2 regions of the Nonomuraea sp. NPDC051298 genome follow, and region 1 is predicted to be linked to the other one. Evidence: riboswitches for the same ligand, from Rfam matches in the RefSeq annotation. Region 1 holds a riboswitch; the other holds the start of a gene.
What was found. A riboswitch is a leader RNA that binds a small molecule or an ion and turns the genes downstream of it on or off. The one in region 1 is predicted to bind glycine.
Positions count from the first base shown of each region.

Region 2: another riboswitch for glycine. It lies ahead of gcvT (glycine cleavage system aminomethyltransferase GcvT); the one in region 1 lies ahead of gcvP (aminomethyl-transferring glycine dehydrogenase).

Region 1 is NZ_JBVJIM010000013.1:68,586-77,413, reverse strand. Features, by position in the region: gene ACZ6S0_RS32025 (TetR/AcrR family transcriptional regulator C-terminal domain-containing protein) at 58-618, shown strand; gene ACZ6S0_RS32020 (DUF5999 family protein) at 821-1,012, shown strand; gene ACZ6S0_RS32015 (alpha/beta hydrolase family protein) at 1,272-1,862, opposite strand; gene ACZ6S0_RS32010 (hypothetical protein) at 1,945-2,295, shown strand; gene ACZ6S0_RS32005 (tetratricopeptide repeat protein) at 2,334-3,158, opposite strand; gene gcvP (aminomethyl-transferring glycine dehydrogenase) at 3,262-6,096, opposite strand; glycine riboswitch at 6,277-6,375, opposite strand; gene ACZ6S0_RS31995 (MerR family transcriptional regulator) at 6,864-7,484, opposite strand; gene ACZ6S0_RS31990 (bifunctional nuclease family protein) at 7,632-8,102, opposite strand; gene ftsR (transcriptional regulator FtsR) at 8,235-8,828, opposite strand, start outside.
Region 2 is NZ_JBVJIM010000004.1:188,727-197,554, reverse strand. Features, by position in the region: gene ACZ6S0_RS14525 (hypothetical protein) at 1-115, shown strand, start outside; gene ACZ6S0_RS14520 (L-serine ammonia-lyase) at 180-1,556, opposite strand; gene gcvH (glycine cleavage system protein GcvH) at 1,615-2,004, opposite strand; gene gcvT (glycine cleavage system aminomethyltransferase GcvT) at 2,001-3,086, opposite strand; glycine riboswitch at 3,129-3,212, opposite strand; glycine riboswitch at 3,217-3,314, opposite strand; gene ACZ6S0_RS14505 (gamma-glutamyl-gamma-aminobutyrate hydrolase family protein) at 3,397-4,092, opposite strand; gene ACZ6S0_RS14500 (3-oxoacyl-ACP reductase) at 4,104-4,868, opposite strand; gene ACZ6S0_RS14495 (aldehyde dehydrogenase family protein) at 4,897-6,240, opposite strand; gene ACZ6S0_RS14490 (glutamine synthetase family protein) at 6,250-7,620, opposite strand; gene ACZ6S0_RS14485 (FadR/GntR family transcriptional regulator) at 7,703-8,449, shown strand; gene ACZ6S0_RS14480 (hypothetical protein) at 8,514-8,828, shown strand, end outside.

The DNA of each region.
Region 1 (8,828 bases):
CGACACGGGCGGAAATCGCCCCGGGCCCGGCGCCCTTTACATAGTAAGATGATCACCATGCCCGCAAAGAGACCGCCGGTCCCCCTGTCCCACGAGCGCATCATCGAGGCCGCGCTCCACATCGCCGACAGCCAGGGCCTGCGGCGGCTCACCATGCGCCGGCTCGGCGACGCGCTGCAGGTGGAGGCCATGGCCATCTACCACCACCTGCCCCGCGGCAAGGAGGCGCTGATGGACGCCCTGGCCGAGCACGTCACCACCGTCCACGTCGAGCAGGGCCCCACCTGGCAGGAGACGGCCAGGGCGTGGTGCCGGGCGGGCAGGGAGCTGCTGCGCGAGCACCCGGGCGTGCTGGCCCTGGCGCTGACCAAGCCGCCCAAGGGGGCCACGGCCCTGGCCATCAGGGAGCAGACGGAGCAGCTCGCCGACGGAGGGCTGGGCGACGCCGCCGACGCCGTACGCGCGCTGCGGGCGTTCGTGTTCGGCAGCGTGGCCGTCGAGGTGCAGCAGTCGGGGTGGGCCGATCCGGAGGTTGACGAGTGGGTCAGGCGAGACGAAAGAGCCGATGTGGACTTCGAGCGCGGACTCGACGCTCTGCTCAAGGGATTGCAAACGTGATGCGCGTGTCGCGCTTGGACCGTTATCCTGCATAAGGCACGCTGTGTCGAAGGTCACACGTCCGGGGACCCTCCTGTAACAGTTCTCACGAACTTATGTCGGAAAGCGTGACACACGTCGCATACTTGCCAGTAGAACAACCCGAGCCACGCTCCCGCCCCTCCACAACGGGAGCATCCCACGAGATATCGGAGGCACGCCGATGTGCCCGCACGACCCGGCCTGTCCGGCTGCCGAGGCGCCCGACCGCGAAGCGGCGCGCACCCTCGCCTGCCACCCCGAACAAGGGTGGAGCCTGCTCTGCAACGGCGTCGTCCTGTTCGATGACACCGGTGAGCTCCTTCCCAGCGGCACCGTCATCGCCCCGCACCGGCCCGTGGTCGGCGCGGCCTGATCGCCGGCACACCCTACCGGGACGCCCTGCGGGCCTCCGGCCCCGGCCTCCCGGCCCACCGGCGTCGACCTGAGCGCCGCCGCGGCGCCTCCTCAGCGCCGCCCACAGGCCCCGGCGTCTCCTCAGCGCCCTCCACGGGCGCCACCCGCAGCACCACCCACCGGGCCACTCACTGGGCCACTCACTGGGCCGCCCGCTGGGCCACTCACCGGACCATTCGCCGGGCCACCCGCTGGGCACCGGCCGCCGCACGCCGGGCCTACGCGTAGCGGACGATCCACTCCGCGACGACCTCGCCCACCCGGGCGGGGTCACGCTTGAGATCGTGCCCCTCCCCCGGCAGCACCACCAGCCGCGCCGCGTCCGCCGCGTCGGGCACGCCGAACGGATCGCGATCCCCGTTCACCACCAGCACGTCGACCCCGGCCCCGCGCAGCTCGTCGGCCCTGGAACGCTCCGGCTTCCCCGGCGGGTGCAGCGGGAAGGCCAGCGCCACCACCGCCGCCGCGCCGACGACCTTGGCCGTACGGCAGGCCACCCGGGCCCCGTTGCTCCGCCCGCCCTGCACGAGGGCCGGCCCCGGCCGCAGCGCGCGCACCTCGTCGAGGACGATCTCCCACGCCTCGTCCTGCCTGGCCGCCGAGCCGGGCGCCCGCGCCCCCGCCACCCGGAACGCCTGCGTCACCCTCACCACCGCGACCCCCACCGCGAGCGCGGCCGCGCGCACGGCCAGCAGGTCGGGAGCGTCGACTCCCCCGGCCGAGCCGTGCGTCAGGACCAGCAGCAGCCGCGGGTCGGCGACGTCGTCGATCTCGACCAGCGCCGGCCCTCTCGGGGTCATCACCTGCATGGCAGCACCGTACCTGGGGAGGACCCGGGCCTGGCTCTCAGGGCGGATGACGGCGCGGCGCGCACCGGGGATGATGAGATCCATGCCAGACAATCGCCTCCGGGACGACCTGCAGGCCACCTTCGACGCGCGCCGCGACCTGGGTCCTGACTACGAAGCCGCGCTCATCGACTCGTTCGTCGAGCGCCTCGACGCCACGATCACCCATCGGGTCCGGGCCGAGCTGGACCAGCACGGCGCCCTCCCCGCTCCCAAACGGCGGCGGCAGAGCGGCCATCCGATGGTCCCGATCGTGCTCGGCTCGCTCGCCATCGGCGTGCCGCTGACGGCCATCGCGGCCGACGGCGCGGGGCCCGCCGGGCTGCTGGTGACGTGGCTGGCCATCGTGGTCGTCAACATCGCGGCCGCCATGGCCACGATGCGCCGCCCCTAGGAGCCCTTAGGAGCCCCGCGACAGGGCCTGCGGGCCGGTCAGACCTCGCGGTGGTAGCGCAGCCGCACCTCGGCGGCCAGCGTCTCGTCCTCGTGCTCCAGCCCGTACGTCCAGACCCGGCCGGCGTCCTCGTCCCTCCCCCGCAGCGGCAGCGTACGGGCGAGCAGCTCGATGGCCAGCGCCCCGGTCCGCGGATCCGCCCCGGCCTCCACGCTCTCGGCGAACTCCGCGCAGGCGAGCTCCAGGTGCGCGATGCCGAGCCGGACGCGCAGACCGGGCACCTCGTCCCCGGGGGCGAACTCCAGGGCGTCCAGCAGCACCTCGGCGGCCGCTCCCGGCTCTCCGTGCTCCAGCAGCAGCTCGGCCAGTTGCTGGGCGGCGTGCGCGCCGATCTGGTCGTCGCCCGCCTCCAGCCCGGCGCGGACGGCCGAGCGCAGCTCCTTCTCGGCCTCGTCGAGGTGGCCGGCCGCCGGGTCGTCCGTCTCCATGGCCAGCCGGGCCAGCGCGAGATGGGCCAGCGGCACGTACGCGGCCGTGCCGACCCCCAGCACGGCCTGCCAGGCGGCCCTGGCCTGCTCGGCGCGCCCCTCCCGCTCGAAGCCCTGGGCCAGGTGGCAGGCGGCCTGGGCGGCGTATTCCGGGTGGCCGGTGGCCAGGGCCGCCCGCGCGGCGGCCCTGGCGGCCTCGACGTCGCCGCGCTGCTCCAGCACCACGGCCAGGCCGACGGCGGCCTGCGCCCGGTCGGGCTCGTCGGGGTCGGCGGCGAGCCGGCCCAGGATGGCGGCGGCGGCGTCGAGGTCACCGCGTTCGGCCAGGAGGCGGGCGGTGTCGAGAGGCGGGGTCTCCAGCTCTGAGGACGTCAAGGGAGCTCCTAGGGGCGGCGGTCGCACCGAGCCTAACGACTTCTGGCGATCATGTCTGCTCACTTGACGCCGAAGGACTGGGTCGTCTCCCCGGCAGGTCCCCTCAGTCCTCGTACGCCTCCAGCGGCGGGCAGGAGCACACCAGGTTGCGGTCACCGTGGGCCTGGTCGATGCGGCGCACCGGCACCCAGTACTTCCCGTCGCGCAGGGACGGCAGCGGGTAGGCCGCCTCGCCGCGCGTGTACGGGTGCGGCCACTCGTCGGCGCTGACCGACTCGGCCGTGTGGGGCGCGTTGCGCAGCGGGTTGTCGACCTTGTCGTAGGCGCCGGAGGCCACCTTGGCGATCTCGCCGCGGATGGCGACCATCGCGTCCACGAACCGGTCCAGCTCGGTGAGGTCCTCGCTCTCGGTCGGCTCGATCATGAGCGTCCCTGCCACGGGGAAGGACATGGTCGGCGCGTGGAAGCCGTAGTCGATGAGCCGCTTGGCCACGTCGTCCACGGTGACGCCGGTCTCCTTGGTGATCTGGCGCAGGTCGACGATGCACTCGTGCGCGACCAGGCCGCCGCGGCCGGTGTAGAGCACCGGGTAGTGCGGGGACAGCCGCCTGGCCAGGTAGTTCGCCGAGAGGATGGCCTGCTCGGTGGCGGCCTTGAGCCCCTCCGCGCCCATCATCCTGACGTACGCCCACGAGATCGGCAGGATGCCCGCCGACCCGTACGGGGCCGCGGAGACGGGGCCGACCGGCGCGTCGTCGTGCAGGGGGTGGCCGGGCAGGTAGGCGGCCAGGTGGCCGCGGACCGCGACGGGCCCGACGCCGGGGCCGCCGCCGCCGTGCGGGATGCAGAAGGTCTTGTGCAGGTTGAGGTGGGACACGTCGGCCCCGAAGTCGCCCGGCCTGGCCAGGCCGACCAGCGCGTTGAGGTTGGCGCCGTCCACGTACACCTGGCCGCCGGCCTCGTGCACCTTGGCGCACACCTCGGTGATGCTCTCCTCGTACACGCCGTGCGTGGACGGGTACGTCACCATGATCGCGGCCAGCGCGGCACGGTGCTTGTCGATCTTGGCGTCGAGGTCGGCCAGGTCCACGTTGCCGTCGTCGTCGCAGGCCACGACCACGACGCGCATGCCGGCCATGACGGCGCTGGCGGCGTTCGTGCCGTGGGCGGAGGACGGGATGAGGCACACGTCGCGCCCCTCGTCGCCGTTGGCGCGGTGGTAGGCGCGGATGGCCAGCAGCCCGGCGAACTCGCCCTGCGAGCCCGCGTTCGGCTGGATGGAGACGGCGTCGTAGCCGGTCACCTCGGCCAGCCAGCTCTCCAGCGTGCCGATCAGGTCGCGGTAGCCCTCGGCCTGGTCGGCCGGCGCGTACGGGTGGATGGCGGCGAACTCGGGCCAGGTGATCGGCTCCATCTCGGTGGTCGCGTTCAGCTTCATCGTGCAGGAGCCGAGCGGGATCATCGAACGGTCGAGCGCGATGTCCTTGTCCTGCAGTCTGCGCAGGTAGCGCAGCATCGCGGTCTCGGAGCGGTGGCTGCGGAAGACCGGGTGGGTCAGGTACGCGCTCTCGCGCCGCAGCGTGGCGGGCAGCGCGTCGGGGGCGTTCCCGGCGTCGACGTCGCCGCCGACGATCACCCCGAAGGCGGCCCATACCTTGGCCACCTCGGCGGCGCCGGTCTTCTCGTCGCAGGCGACGGAGACGTGGTCGGCGTCCACCTGCCACAGGTTGACGCCCCGCTCGACGGCGGCGGCGACCACCTCGGCGGCCCGGCCGGGCACGCGGGCCAGCACGGTGTCGAAGAACTCGCCGTGCACGACCTCCACGCCCGCGCCGCGCAGCCCCTCGGCCAGGGCGGTGGCGTGGCGGTGCACGCGGTGGGCGATGCGGCGCAGGCCGTCGGGGCCGTGGTAGACGGCGTACATGCTCGCGATGACGGCCAGCAGGACCTGCGCGGTGCAGATGTTGCTGGTGGCCTTCTCGCGGCGGATGTGCTGCTCGCGGGTCTGCAGGGCCAGGCGGTAGGCGGGGTCGCCGTCGGCGTCCACCGACACGCCCACCAGGCGGCCGGGGAGCTGGCGCTGCAGCCCCTCCCGTACGGACATGTACGCCGCGTGCGGCCCGCCATACCCGAAGGGCACCCCGAACCGCTGCGAGGACCCGATCGCGATGTCGGCGCCCAGCTCGCCGGGGGCGGCCACCAGCGTCAGGGACAGCAGGTCGGCGGCGGCCACGACGAGCGCCCCGGCCTCATGGGCGGCGGCGGCCACGGCGCGGAAGTCGCGCAGCCGCCCGGACGCGCCCGGATACTGCACGAGCAGGCCGAAGCACTCGGGCAGGTCCCCGTCGAGCGTGTGCTCCACGAGCCGGATGCCGAGCGGCTCGGCCCTGGTGGCGAGCACGGCCTTGGTCTGGGGCAGCGCGTCGGCGTCCACCACGAACACGTCGCTCTTCGACCGGCCGGCCCGGCGGGCCAGCGTCATGGCCTCGGCCGCGGCCGTGCCCTCGTCCAGCAGGGACGCGCCCGCCACGGGCAGGCCGGTCAGGTCGGAGACGACGGTCTGGAAGTTCAGCAGCGCCTCGAGGCGGCCCTGCGAGATCTCCGGCTGGTACGGGGTGTAGGCGGTGTACCAGCCCGGGTTCTCCAGCAGGTTGCGCCGGATGACGGCGGGCGTCACGGTGTCGTGGTAGCCCAGGCCGATCATGGAGGTGAGCACCCGGTTGCGCCCGGCCAGCGCGCCCAGTTCGGTGATGGCCTCGGCCTCGCCGATCGCGGCGGGCAGCCGGAGCCGGTCCTTGGCCCTGATGGCCTCGGGCACGGCCACCGCCACCAGGTCCGCGACGGATTCGAAGCCGACGGCCTCGAGCATGCGCTGCTGCTCGGACTCCGACGGCCCGATGTGCCTGGACGAGAACGGCGGAGCTGACAGATCGGTCATGGGGTGTGCCTCCCGAGGCTTATGGAGACCGGCGCCAGGGCGCGGGCGTGCCGGGTCTCCCCCTCTGTCAGCGCGGGCCCGCGATGTGCACGGTGCCGCGACCTGAGAGCTTCACCCCGCGGTAGGGCTTGCACCGTCGGTGAGGCACGCCTGGCGGGCGCGCCTGCTTTCCAGAGTTGCCTCGCCCGAGCGGTACAGATGCCTGAGAGATTCCGGGGAGGGTTGCTCCTTCGGCGCCCCGGCGCCCTGGGGGCCCGGGGACTCTCCCGCACGGGGTCGTCAGCCTTGCTGTCCTAGATTACTACGGTAAGCCGCGAATGCCGCTCACCGCACCGCACGCCCCCTTCCGCACGTCGCAAAGTCTTCGCCGTGAGGCGGAGGTCGCGGGCACGAGGCCCGCCAGGCGCTCCGGAGCGACGGACGGTGCCCGCCTCGGCGGGCACTCAGGAGCCGTAGGTCACGGGAGCGCGGTGTGGCGGGTGCGGCCAGAGTGGCGGTGTGGCCAAAGTGGGAGGTGCGGCCGGGGTGGCGGGAGTTGCGCGGTGGCCGGGCTGGGCCATGTGTGGCCAGGTTCTGCCGTGTGTGGCCAGGTTCTGCCGTGTGTGGCTGGGTTGTGCCACGTGTGGCTGGACTGTGCGATGTGACGTGGCATGGAGGCCGGTGAGGCGCTCGGCGCCGATGCGGGAGGCGTCCATGGGGGCGGCGGCGCCCCGGGCGCGAGGCCCCGTCCAGGCGCGGGAGGGGCCGTCGAAGAGGGTCGGAGGCGGCTAGCCGATGCGCCGGGCGCGGCGGCGGCGGGCGAGTTCGTCAGCGGGATGGTCGGCCGGGACGGTGTCCTCGACCGCCGCGCGTTCCCCCGGCAGCTCCGCGAGGGAGCCCTCGACCTCCCGCCAGACCCGCCCGAGCGCGATGCCGAACACGCCCTGGCCGCCCTGGAGCAGGTCGATCACCTCGTCGGCCGAGGTGCACTCGTAGACGCTGACGCCGTCGCTCATGAGCGTGATCTGCGCGAGGTCGGCGACCCCGCGGTCACGCAGGTGCTGGACGGCCGTACGGATCTGCTGCAGGGACACCCCGGTGTCGAGCAGCCGCTTGACGACCTTGAGCACCAGGATGTCGCGGAAGCTGTAGAGCCGCTGGGAGCCGGAGCCGTGGGCGGCTCTTATCGTGGGCTCCACCAGGCCCGTGCGCGCCCAGTAGTCGAGCTGCCTGTAGGTGATGCCGGCCGCCGCACAGGCCGTCGGCCCACGGTAACCGATGTCGTCCGGCAGTGCCGCCGGCTGTTCGTCGAAGAGCAGGCCCTGCTCCCCGGCACGCTGCCGCGCGCTCTCGCGCCGCACCGGATCTTCCTGGCCGGCCGTCTTTCCCTCGCCGCTGCTGACCGCCACGCGGACCTCCGGCTTTCTCTCATCCCGCGGCCTGATCTGGGGGTTCGTAAAGGGCGACCACGGGTTTCACTTGCACCGTAGGACCGTGACCATGCTCAGTCAACGATCCGGCTCGGCGCGTCGTGAAGCGTAAATGCACTGAAATACCTACCCCGCCCTGCCGAAGTCTTCGGGAGTGATCGTGTCAAGGAACTCCCTGAACTTCTCCACCTCGTCCTCCTGGTCGTCGGGGATGATCACCCCGGCCTCCTGGACGACCTCTTCGCTGGCGAAGATACGCGCCCCGGTGCGCAGGGCGAGCGCGATCGAGTCGGATGGCCGCGCGCTCACCTCGACCCCGTTGGAGAACACCAGGTCGGCGAAGAAGATGCCGTCGCGCAGGGCGACGATGTTGACCGCGCGCAAGCCGACACCCAGCGCGCTCAGCACGTCTCGGAAGAGGTCGTGCGTGAGCGGTCTCGGCGGCGGCTCCTCAGCCTGGGCCAGGGCGATGGCCGTGGCCTCCGTCATGCCAATCCATATAGGAAGGAACCGCTCCCCGTGTGCCTCCTTGAGCAAGACGATCGGCTGATTTGTGGGCATTTCTACTCGAACGCCCACGACCTCCATCTGCAACACGGGCTGCTCCGTATTCCTGACCGGTCACCCGGCACAGCTCTTCGATCATCGCTTCTGTTGACTGGCTACTGCACTTCAACGTAACACCCAGCGGGCCTGGAATGCGCCCTCGCCTCCCAGCCCGCTACGGTCTCAGCGCCCCAGGACCGATCGGACGCCCGTCCGCACAAGGGATGCGTGCAGGTCGAGCAGGAGCGTGGACAGCTCTCTGGCGACCTCGTCGGCCTCGCCGATGGCCCCGGGGGCGCGCCGCTTGAGAATGGGCGCGACGGCCTGCTCGACCAGCCCCGCCTCACGCTCGGCGGCGGCCTTGACCGCACGCAGATGGCGGGCGTGCAGGCCGAAGCGGGCCAGGGCGCCCACGGTGCGGGCCACCTTGAGCGCCTCCTCGTCGTAACGTCTGGCCACGGGGGCCAGCAGGCCGTAGTCTTCGAGCTCGCCGAGCGTCTCGTCGTCGATCCCGGCGGCCTCGATCAGCTCGGCCCGGCTGAGCCTGACCTCCTGGGCCTGCTGCACGGCGCGCGGCAGGCCGAAGCTCTCCGCCATCTTGTCCTTGATCACCCGCAGCGGCAGGTAGTGGTCACGCTGCTCGGTGAGGATGAACCGGAGCTGCTCCACGTGCAGGTGCGTGAACTTGCGGTAACCGGAGGGGCTGCGCTCGGGCTCGATCAGCCCTTCGCCCTCCAAGAACCTGATCTTGGAGATCGTCACATCGGGGAACTCGCC
Region 2 (8,828 bases), on a different contig from region 1:
GGCGCAGGTCGGCGAGCCCGGCGCGATGGCGCCGGACAAACGCCACACGATCCCTGCCGGTCATCCGGCGAAAGCCGCCGCCCTGATCCCCGGCTTCCTCCCGGACCTGCCCTGACACTGGACGGCCTTCGAGAACTCGGCCGGTGTCGCGCCGAAGACCCTCTTCATACAATGGGTGATCAGCACTCGATCACGTTGACGGCCAGGCCGCCGCGTGAGGTCTCCTTGTACTTGTCCAGCATGTCCTGTCCGGTGATGCGCATCGTCTTGATGGCCTTGTCGAGGGCGACGAAGTGGCGGCCGTCGCCGCGCAGGGCGATGCGGGCGGCGGTGATGGCCTTGTTGGAGGCGACCGCGTTGCGCTCGATGCACGGGATCTGGACCAGGCCGCCGATCGGGTCGCAGGTCAGGCCCAGGTTGTGCTCGATGCCGATCTCGGCCGCGTTCTCCACCTGCTCCGGCGTGCCCCCGAGGACCTCCGTGAGGCCGGCCGACGCCATCGAGCAGGCCGAGCCCACCTCGCCCTGACAGCCCACCTCCGCGCCCGAGATCGAGGCGTTCTCCTTGAACAGCACGCCGATCGCGCCGGCCGTGAGGAGGAAGCGGATGACGCCCTCGTCGTCGGCGTGGGGGACGAAACGGGAGTAGTAGGTCAGCACGGCCGGGATGATGCCGGCGGCGCCGTTGGTGGGGGCGGTGACGATGCGGCCACCGGCGGCGTTCTCCTCGTTGACCGCCAGCGCGAACAGCGTCACCCAGTCCATGGCCTGCAACGGGTCCTTCTCGGCCGGCTCCGACTGCAGGCGGCGGTGGAGCTGGTTGGCGCGGCGCTTGACCTTCAGGCCGCCGGGGAGCACGCCCTCCTTGGAGATGCCGCGGCGTACGCACTCGGACATGACCTGCCACAGGCGCAGCAGTCCCGCGCGGATCTCGGCCTCGGTGCGGCCGAACGCCCGCTCGTTCTCCAGCATCAGCGCGGAGATCGACAGACCGGTGTTCGAGCAGTGCTTGAGCAGCTCCTCGCCGGTGGTGAAGGGGTAGGGGAGAACGGTGTCGTCCGGCTTGATGCGGTCGGCGCCGGTGGCCTCCTCGTCCACGACGAAACCGCCGCCGACCGAGAAGTAGACCTTCTCCCGCAGGCGCTCGCCGGAGGCGTCGAAGGCGGTGAAACGCATGCCGTTCGGGTGCTCGGGGAGCGAGATCTTGCGTTCGAAGACGAGGTGCTCGCCGACGACGAAGGGGATCTCGTGCGTGCCGAAGAGCTGGACGGTGCCCGACTCGCGCATGGCGGCGACGCGGGCGTCCACGGTGTCGACGTCCACCAGTTCGGGCTTCTCGCCGGACAGGCCGAGCAGCACGGCCTTGTCGCTGCCGTGGCCCTTGCCGGTCAGGCCGAGCGAGCCGTACAGGATGGCCTCGACGTGCGCCACCCGGTCGAGCAGGCCGTCGTCGTGCAGACCGCGGGCGAACTTGTGCGCGGCGGCCATCGGGCCGCCCGTGTGGGAGCTGGACGGGCCGATGCCGATCTTGAAGAGGTCGAAGACGCTGATCGCCATTGATGGGCGCCTTTCAGGCAGGGCCGGGGCCCGGATCACGAGCCCCGGCGCAAAAGGGTCAGGAGCCGTCCGAGGTGAAGGCGGCGTACTCCTCGGGGGTGAGCAGGTCGCCGGGGTCGCCCTCCACGCGTACCCGGAACATCCAGCCGTCGCCGTACGGGTCGCTGTTGGCCAGGCTGGGATCGTCAACGACGGACTGGTTGACCTCGACGACCTCGCCGCCGACAGGCGTGTAGATCTCACTCACCGACTTGGTGGACTCCACCTCGCCGACCGAGTCACCCGATTCGACGTTCGAACCGACGTCGGGGAGCTGCACGAAGACGACGTCACCAAGGGATTCGGCGGCGAAGGCCGTGATGCCGACGGTCACGGTGACGCTGTCCTCGACACCGCGTACCCACTCGTGCTCCTTGGTGTAGCTCAGGTCGTCAGGGATGTTGCTCACTTGTTCCTCCTGTAAAAGGGCAGCTCGATCAGGTCCACAGGTTCTTGGCTGCCCCGGATGTCCACGGCCAGGCCAGATTCGGCCCCAGTGTCGACGTAGGCCATGGCAATGGGCTTCCCCAGGGTCTGGGAAGGCGCACCGCTGGTGACCTCGCCGACGACGACGCCGTCTTTGGTCACCGGGTAGCCGTGGCGCGGCACCCGGCGGCCCCGCGCGACCAGGCCGACGAGCCGGCGCCGTGGCCGGTCGTCCTTGACCGCCTCCAGCGCCGCCCTGCCGACGAAGTCGCCGGGCTTGTCGAATTTCACCACTCTGCCCAGCCCCGCGTCGAACGGGGTGAGCCGCGCGCTCAGCTCGTTGCCGTACAGCGGCATGCCGGCCTCCAGCCGGAGCGTGTCGCGGCTGGACAGGCCCGCCGGCTTGAGCCCGTAAGGCTCGCCGGCCGCCACGAGCGCGTGCCAGAGCGGCACCGCGTCCTGGTTGGCGACGAACAGCTCGAACCCGTCCTCGCCGGTGTAGCCGGTGCGGGCGATGAGCGCCTGCCGTCCGTCCACCAGGCCGGGCAGGCCCGCGTAGTACTTGAGGCCGTCGAGGTCGGCGTCGGTGAGCGTGGCGAGGATCTCCTGGGCGCGGGGCCCCTGGACGGCGATCAGCGCGTACTGCTCGGAGCGGTCCTCGACCACCGCGTCGTACGCCTTCGCGCGGTTCGTCAGCTCGGTCGCGACCTTCTCGTAGTTCGAGGCGTTCGCCACGACCATGTACTCGTCGTCCCCGAGCCGGTAGACGATGAGGTCGTCGAGCACCCCGCCGCGCTCGTCGACGATCATGGTGTAGCGGGCCCGCCCGGGAGCGAGTGCCGACAGGTGTCCGACCAGGGCGTAGTCGAGCGCCTCGCCGGCCTGCGGCCCCGTCAGGAAGATCTCGCCCATGTGGGAGAGGTCGAACAGCCCGGCCGCCTCGCGGACGGCCCTGTGCTCCGCGGACTCGCTGCCGTAGCGGAGCGGCATGAGCCATCCCGCGAAGTCGGTGAGCGTGGCGCCGAGGCTCTCGTGAACGTCGCGTAGCGGTGTCGGTCTGGACATTGGTCGCACCTCAGGACAGGAGTGGATGCCAGCATCCTCCCCCTCTGTCATCGGTGCCTGAGAGCTTCGCCCGACTTTTGCCGGACTTTCACCTTCGGCGAGGCCGCAGGGACCTGCTTTCCAGAGACACCGTGGCCGTACGGTCCTTTGCCTTGAGAGGTTCGCGGGGAGGGCTTGCTCCTTCAGGGGCCCTGACCGGCTGTCAGGGCTCTCTCCCGCACGGTTTCGCCGGTGATGTCCGCCAGCCTAGTGCCGTTACGGGGCTCTTGTCGCGTCGCACGGCCGCTCGATGGCTCCTCTCGTGGGACGGTCAGCAGGCCCTGACGAGCGCCTCGAACAGCGCGTGGTCCTCGGCCGCCTCCGGATGCCACTGCACCGCCATCGTGAACGAGCCGGAGGAGACCGGCTCCACGGCCTCGATCGTGCCGTCGGCGGTGGTGGCCGTGACGGTCAGGCCGAGGGCGAGGCGGTCGACGGCCTGGTGGTGGTAGTGGGGCACGGTCACCGGGTCCGTCCCCAGCGCCTCGGCCAGGCGGGTGCCGGGAACGGGGACGATCGGCAGGTCGCCGAAGTGGCCGGGTCCTGGGCAGTGGCCGGTGTGCCCGACCACGTCGGGCAGGTGCTGGTGGAGGGTCCCGCCGAGGGCCACGTTGAGCACCTGGAGGCCGCGGCAGACGCCCAGGTAGGGCAGGCCGCCGTCGAGGGCGGTCGCGAGCAGCGAGAATTCGGCCTCATCACGAAATTTGCGGACATAGCCGGTTTGCTCTTGCGGCTCCGCGCCGTACCTGGCCGGGTCGATGTCGCCGCCGCCGGCCAGGACGAGCCCGTCGAGACCCCGTACGACCGAGGCGGGCTCGCCCGCCGGAGGCAGCAGGACCGGCTGCCCACCGGCCCGTACGACCTGCTCCACGTACGCGTACGGCAGCAGCGCCGCGGTCGTGTCCCGCCACACCGTGAACGTGGCGGACTCGACGTAACACGTGATGCCGATGACCGGACGCCGCACCGCGACCCCCTCTACAGCGGCGTGACGTAGGCGCCGGAGATGCCGCCGTCCACCAGGAACTCGCTGGCCGTGATGAACGAGGCGTCGTCGCTGGCCAGGAACGCCACCGCGGCCGCGATCTCCGACGCCTCGGCGAAGCGGCCCACCGGCACGTGCACCAGCCTGCGCTGCGCCCGCTCCGGGTCCTTGGCGAACAGCTCGCGCAGCAGCGGCGTGTTCACCGGTCCAGGGCACAGCGCGTTGACCCGGATGCCCTCCCTGGCGAACTGCACGCCCAGCTCCCGCGACATCGCCAGCACCCCGCCCTTGGAGGCGGTGTAGGAGATCTGCGAGGTCGCCGACCCCAGCACGGCCACGAAGGACGCGGTGTTGATGATCGAGCCCTTGCCCTGGCCGCGCATGTACGGGATGACGTGCTTGCAGCACAGGTAGACGCTGGTGAGGTTCACCTCCTGGACGCGGCGCCAGGCGTCGAGCCCGGTCTCCAGGATCGAGTCGTCGTCGGGCGGCGAGATGCCGGCGTTGTTGAAGGCCACGTCCACGCTGCCGTAGGTGTCGTGGGCCGTGCGGTACATGCGGACGACGTCGTCCTCGCTGGTCACGTCGGCGCGGACGAACAGGCCGCCGACCTCGTTCGCGGCCTTGACGCCCGCCTCCTCGTCGATGTCCGCGCAGACGACCTTGGCCCCCTCCTCCGCGAACCTGCGGGCCGTGGCCAGCCCGATCCCGCTGCCCGCGCCGGTGACGACCGCCACCCGATCCTGCAACCGCTGCATGTGCCTCACTCCGTGTCCGACTGGTCGTTCACTCCGTTGAGATGAAGACGTTCTTGGTCTCCGTGAACGCCGCGAGGGCGTCCGGGCCTAGTTCTCTGCCGAGGCCGGATTGCTTGAAGCCGCCGAACGGGGTCCAGTAGCGCACCGAGGAGTGGGAGTTGACCGACAGGGCGCCCGACTCGACGGCCCTGGCCACGCGCAGCGCCCGCCCGACGTCGCGGGTCCAGATCGAGCCGCTCAGCCCGTACGGGGTGTCGTTGGCGATGCGTACGGCCTCGGCCTCGTCCTCGAACCGGGCCACCGACACCACCGGGCCGAAGATCTCCTCGGTGAACGCCCGGTCGGTGACCCCCGAGGTCAGCACGGTCGGCGGGAACCAGTAGCCCTTGCCCTGCGGGCAGGATCCGCGCAGGTAGGGGGTGCCCTCGACGAAGCCCTGGACCCGTCCGAGGTGCTCGGCGCTGATCAGCGGGCCCATTTCGGTGGACTCGTCGAGGGGGTCGCCGACCTTCACGCCCAGCACGGCGGGGGTGAGCAGGGCCATGAACTCGTCGTACACGGAGGACTGGACGAGGATCCTGGAGCGGGCGCAGCAGTCCTGGCCCGCGTTGTCGAAGACGGCGTACGGCGCGGTCCTGGCCGCCTTCTCGAGGTCGGAGTCGGCGAAGACGATGTTCGCGGACTTGCCGCCCAGCTCCAGGGTGATCCGCTTGACCTGGCGCGCCGCCTTGGCGGCGATCTCCTTGCCCACCTCGGTCGAGCCGGTGAACACGATCTTGGCCACGTCCGGATGCTCGACCAGCCGGGCGCCCGCGACCTCCCCCGCCCCGGGCAGGACCTGGAGCACCCCCTCGGGGATGCCCGCCGCCAGGGCCAGCTCGGCCAGCCTCAGCGCGGTCAGCGGGGTCCACTCGGCCGGCTTGACGATCACCGTGTTGCCGGCCGCCAGCGCGGGGGCGACGCCCCACGACATGATCAGCATGGGGAAGTTCCACGGCACGATGACCCCGACCACGCCCAGGGGCTCCTGGAACGTGAGGTCCACGCCGCCCGCCACCGGGATCTGCCTGCCGTGGTTGCGTTCGGGGGCTCCGGCGTAGAAGTGCAGCACGTCGCGTACGGTGCCGGCCTCCCAGCGCGCGCTGCCGATCGGGTGGCCGGCGTTGGCCAGCTCGAGACCGGCCAGCTCCGCGCCGTGCTCGCCCACCAGGTCCGCGAACCGGCGCAGCAGCCGCGCCCGGTCTCCTGGCGACACCTCGCGCCAGGCCGCGTACGCCTTCCTGGCACGCTCCACCGCCCGGTCGACCTCGGCCGGGTCGGCCAGTTCGACGTCGGCCAGCACCGCTTCCGTCGCCGGATTAACGATCTTCATTCGCACTCGTCACATTCGCTCGAAACCACGGAACAGCTCCCAGTCCGTCACCGCCGCGTCGTACGCCGCCAGCTCCACCCGCGCGTTGTTCGCATAGTGCCCCACCACGTCCTCGCCGAACGCCTCGCGGGCCGCCTTCGACCCCTCGAACAGGGTCAGCGCGTCCCGCAACGTCACCGGCACGGTCTCGGCCCCCGAGGCGTAGGCGTTGCCCGCGTACGGGTCCTCCAGCGGCAGCCCGGCGTCGATGCCGTGCAGCCCGGCCGCCACCAGCGCCGCCACCGCCAGGTACGGGTTCACGTCGCCGCCCGGCACCCGGTTCTCCACGCGCAGCGAGTGGCCGTGGCCGACGAGACGCAGCGCGCACGTCCGGTTGTCCACCCCCCACTTGACGGCCGTGGGCGCGAAGCTGCCCGGGACGTAGCGCTTGTAGGAGTTGATGTTGGGGGCGTAGAGGAGGGTCAGCTCCCGCATGAGAGCGAGCTGCCCGGCGATGAAACGCGCGCCGAGCGGCGAGAGCCCGTACCGCTCCTCGCCCGCCATCACCGGGTCGCCGTCGACGCCGCGCAGCGAGATGTGGATGTGGCAGGAGTTGCCCTCGCGCTGGTTCGGCTTGGCCATGAACGTGATCGACCTGCCCTCCTGGGCGGCGATCTCCTTGGCGCCGGTCTTGTAGATGACGTGGTTGTCGCAGGTCCTGAGCGCCTCGTCGTAGCGGAAGGCGATCTCGTGCTGGCCGAGGTTGCACTCGCCCTTGGCGGACTCGACGTAGAGCCCGGCGCCCTCCATCTCGCGCCTGATCCGGCGCAGCAGCGGCTCGACGCGGGCCGTGCCCAGCAGCGAGTAGTCCACGTTGTAGAGGTTGGCCGGGGTCAGGTCGCGGTAGGCGCGCCTCCAGGCGTCCTCGTAGCTGTCGTCGTAGACCACGAACTCCAGCTCCGTGCCCACGTACGCGGCCAGCCCCCGCTCGGCCAGGCGGGCGAGCTGCCTGCGCAGGATCTGGCGGGGCGAGGCGGTCACGTCGCCGCCGTGCTCCCAGGCCAGGTCGGCCATCAGCAGCGCCGTGCCCTCGTGCCAGGGCACCCGGCGCAGCGTCGTGAGGTCGGGCCGCATCACGAAGTCGCCGTAGCCGCGTTCCCAGGACGACATCGCGTAGCCGGGGACGGTGTTCATGTCCACGTCGACCGCCAGCAGGTAGTTGCAGCCCTCGGAGCCGTGGTGCAGCACCTCGTCCAGGAAGTAGCGGGCCGACAGCCGCTTGCCCTGCAGCCTGCCCTGCATGTCGGCGATCGCGAGGAGCACGGTGTCGATCCGCCCGGCCGCGATCTCGTCGCGCAGTTCGTCCACGGACAGGAACCCGGTGCTCGCTCGATCGTCCACGCTGTGTCGCTCCGATCTGGCCTGGCGCGCTTTCCCGTTGATTGGGCTAGTCTCAGACCATTGATGTGTATGCCGGGATCACTTGTCAAGACCTGAGGACACGTTGGACGAGTCGGCGCGTTGGACGACGGTGCTGCGCCCGGTCAGGGCCGGCAACGCCTTCGAGGAGACCGTGGAACGGCTGCTCCAGGCGATCAAGCTGGGCGTGGTCCCGCCCGGCGGCAAGCTTCCACCGGAGCGCGAGCTGGCCGCCCAGCTCGGCATCAGCAGGGTGACCCTGCGCGAGGCCATCAGGGCGCTGTCGGACGAGGGCTATCTCGACGTGCGCAGGGGCCGCTACGGAGGGGCGTTCGTCACGTACACGCCGCCCGAGCCCGACGCGAGCGACCTGCGTCAGGTGGTCAACGAGATGGGCCTGGCCGAGCTGACGGACGCGCTGACGTTCCGGCTGGCCGTGGAGTGCGGCGCGGCCCAGGTCCTGGCCGCCACCACGCTCACCGAGGAGCAGCGGGAGGTGCTGCGGCGCAGGCTCGCCGAGCTGAACCGGGCCGGGCTCGACGACTACCGCCGCCTCGACACCGCCTTCCACCTGTCCATCGCGGAGCTGACAGGGTCCACCCTGCTCGCCACGACCTGCGCCGACGCCCGCTCCCGGGTCAGCGACCTGCTGAACGCGATCCCCATGCTCCAGGTCAACCTCGACCACGCCGCCGTGCAGCACCGGGCCATCGTGGAGGCCATACTGTCCGGAGACCAGGACGCGGCCAGGCGGGCCGTGGCCGAGCACCTGGAGGGCACGGCGGCGTTGCTGCGGGCGTTCCTGTCCTGATGTTCCCCCAGCGGGGCACGCGGCCCGTGACGGGCGGGCGGCTCGTACCATCGAAGCCAGGCTCATGGGGAACTGGTTCCAGCACAGCATCATCGCCACGGGACGGCTTCCGCTGTTCTGCTACTTCGTCATGCTCATCGTGGCCTTCATCGCCACCCGCATCAACGTCCGCCTGATCAGGGCGAGGGTCGGCTGGTTCCGCAACGTCAACGTGGGGGAGATGCACATCCACCACGTGGTGTTCGGCGTGGTGCTGATGCTCGTCGGCGGCGTCGCGCTCATCGTCTCGCCCGGCTCGCAGGTCAGCACGGCCGTCGCGGCCTCGGTGTTCGGCGTCGGCTCGGCGCTGGTGCTGGACGAGTTCGCGCTGATCCTGCAC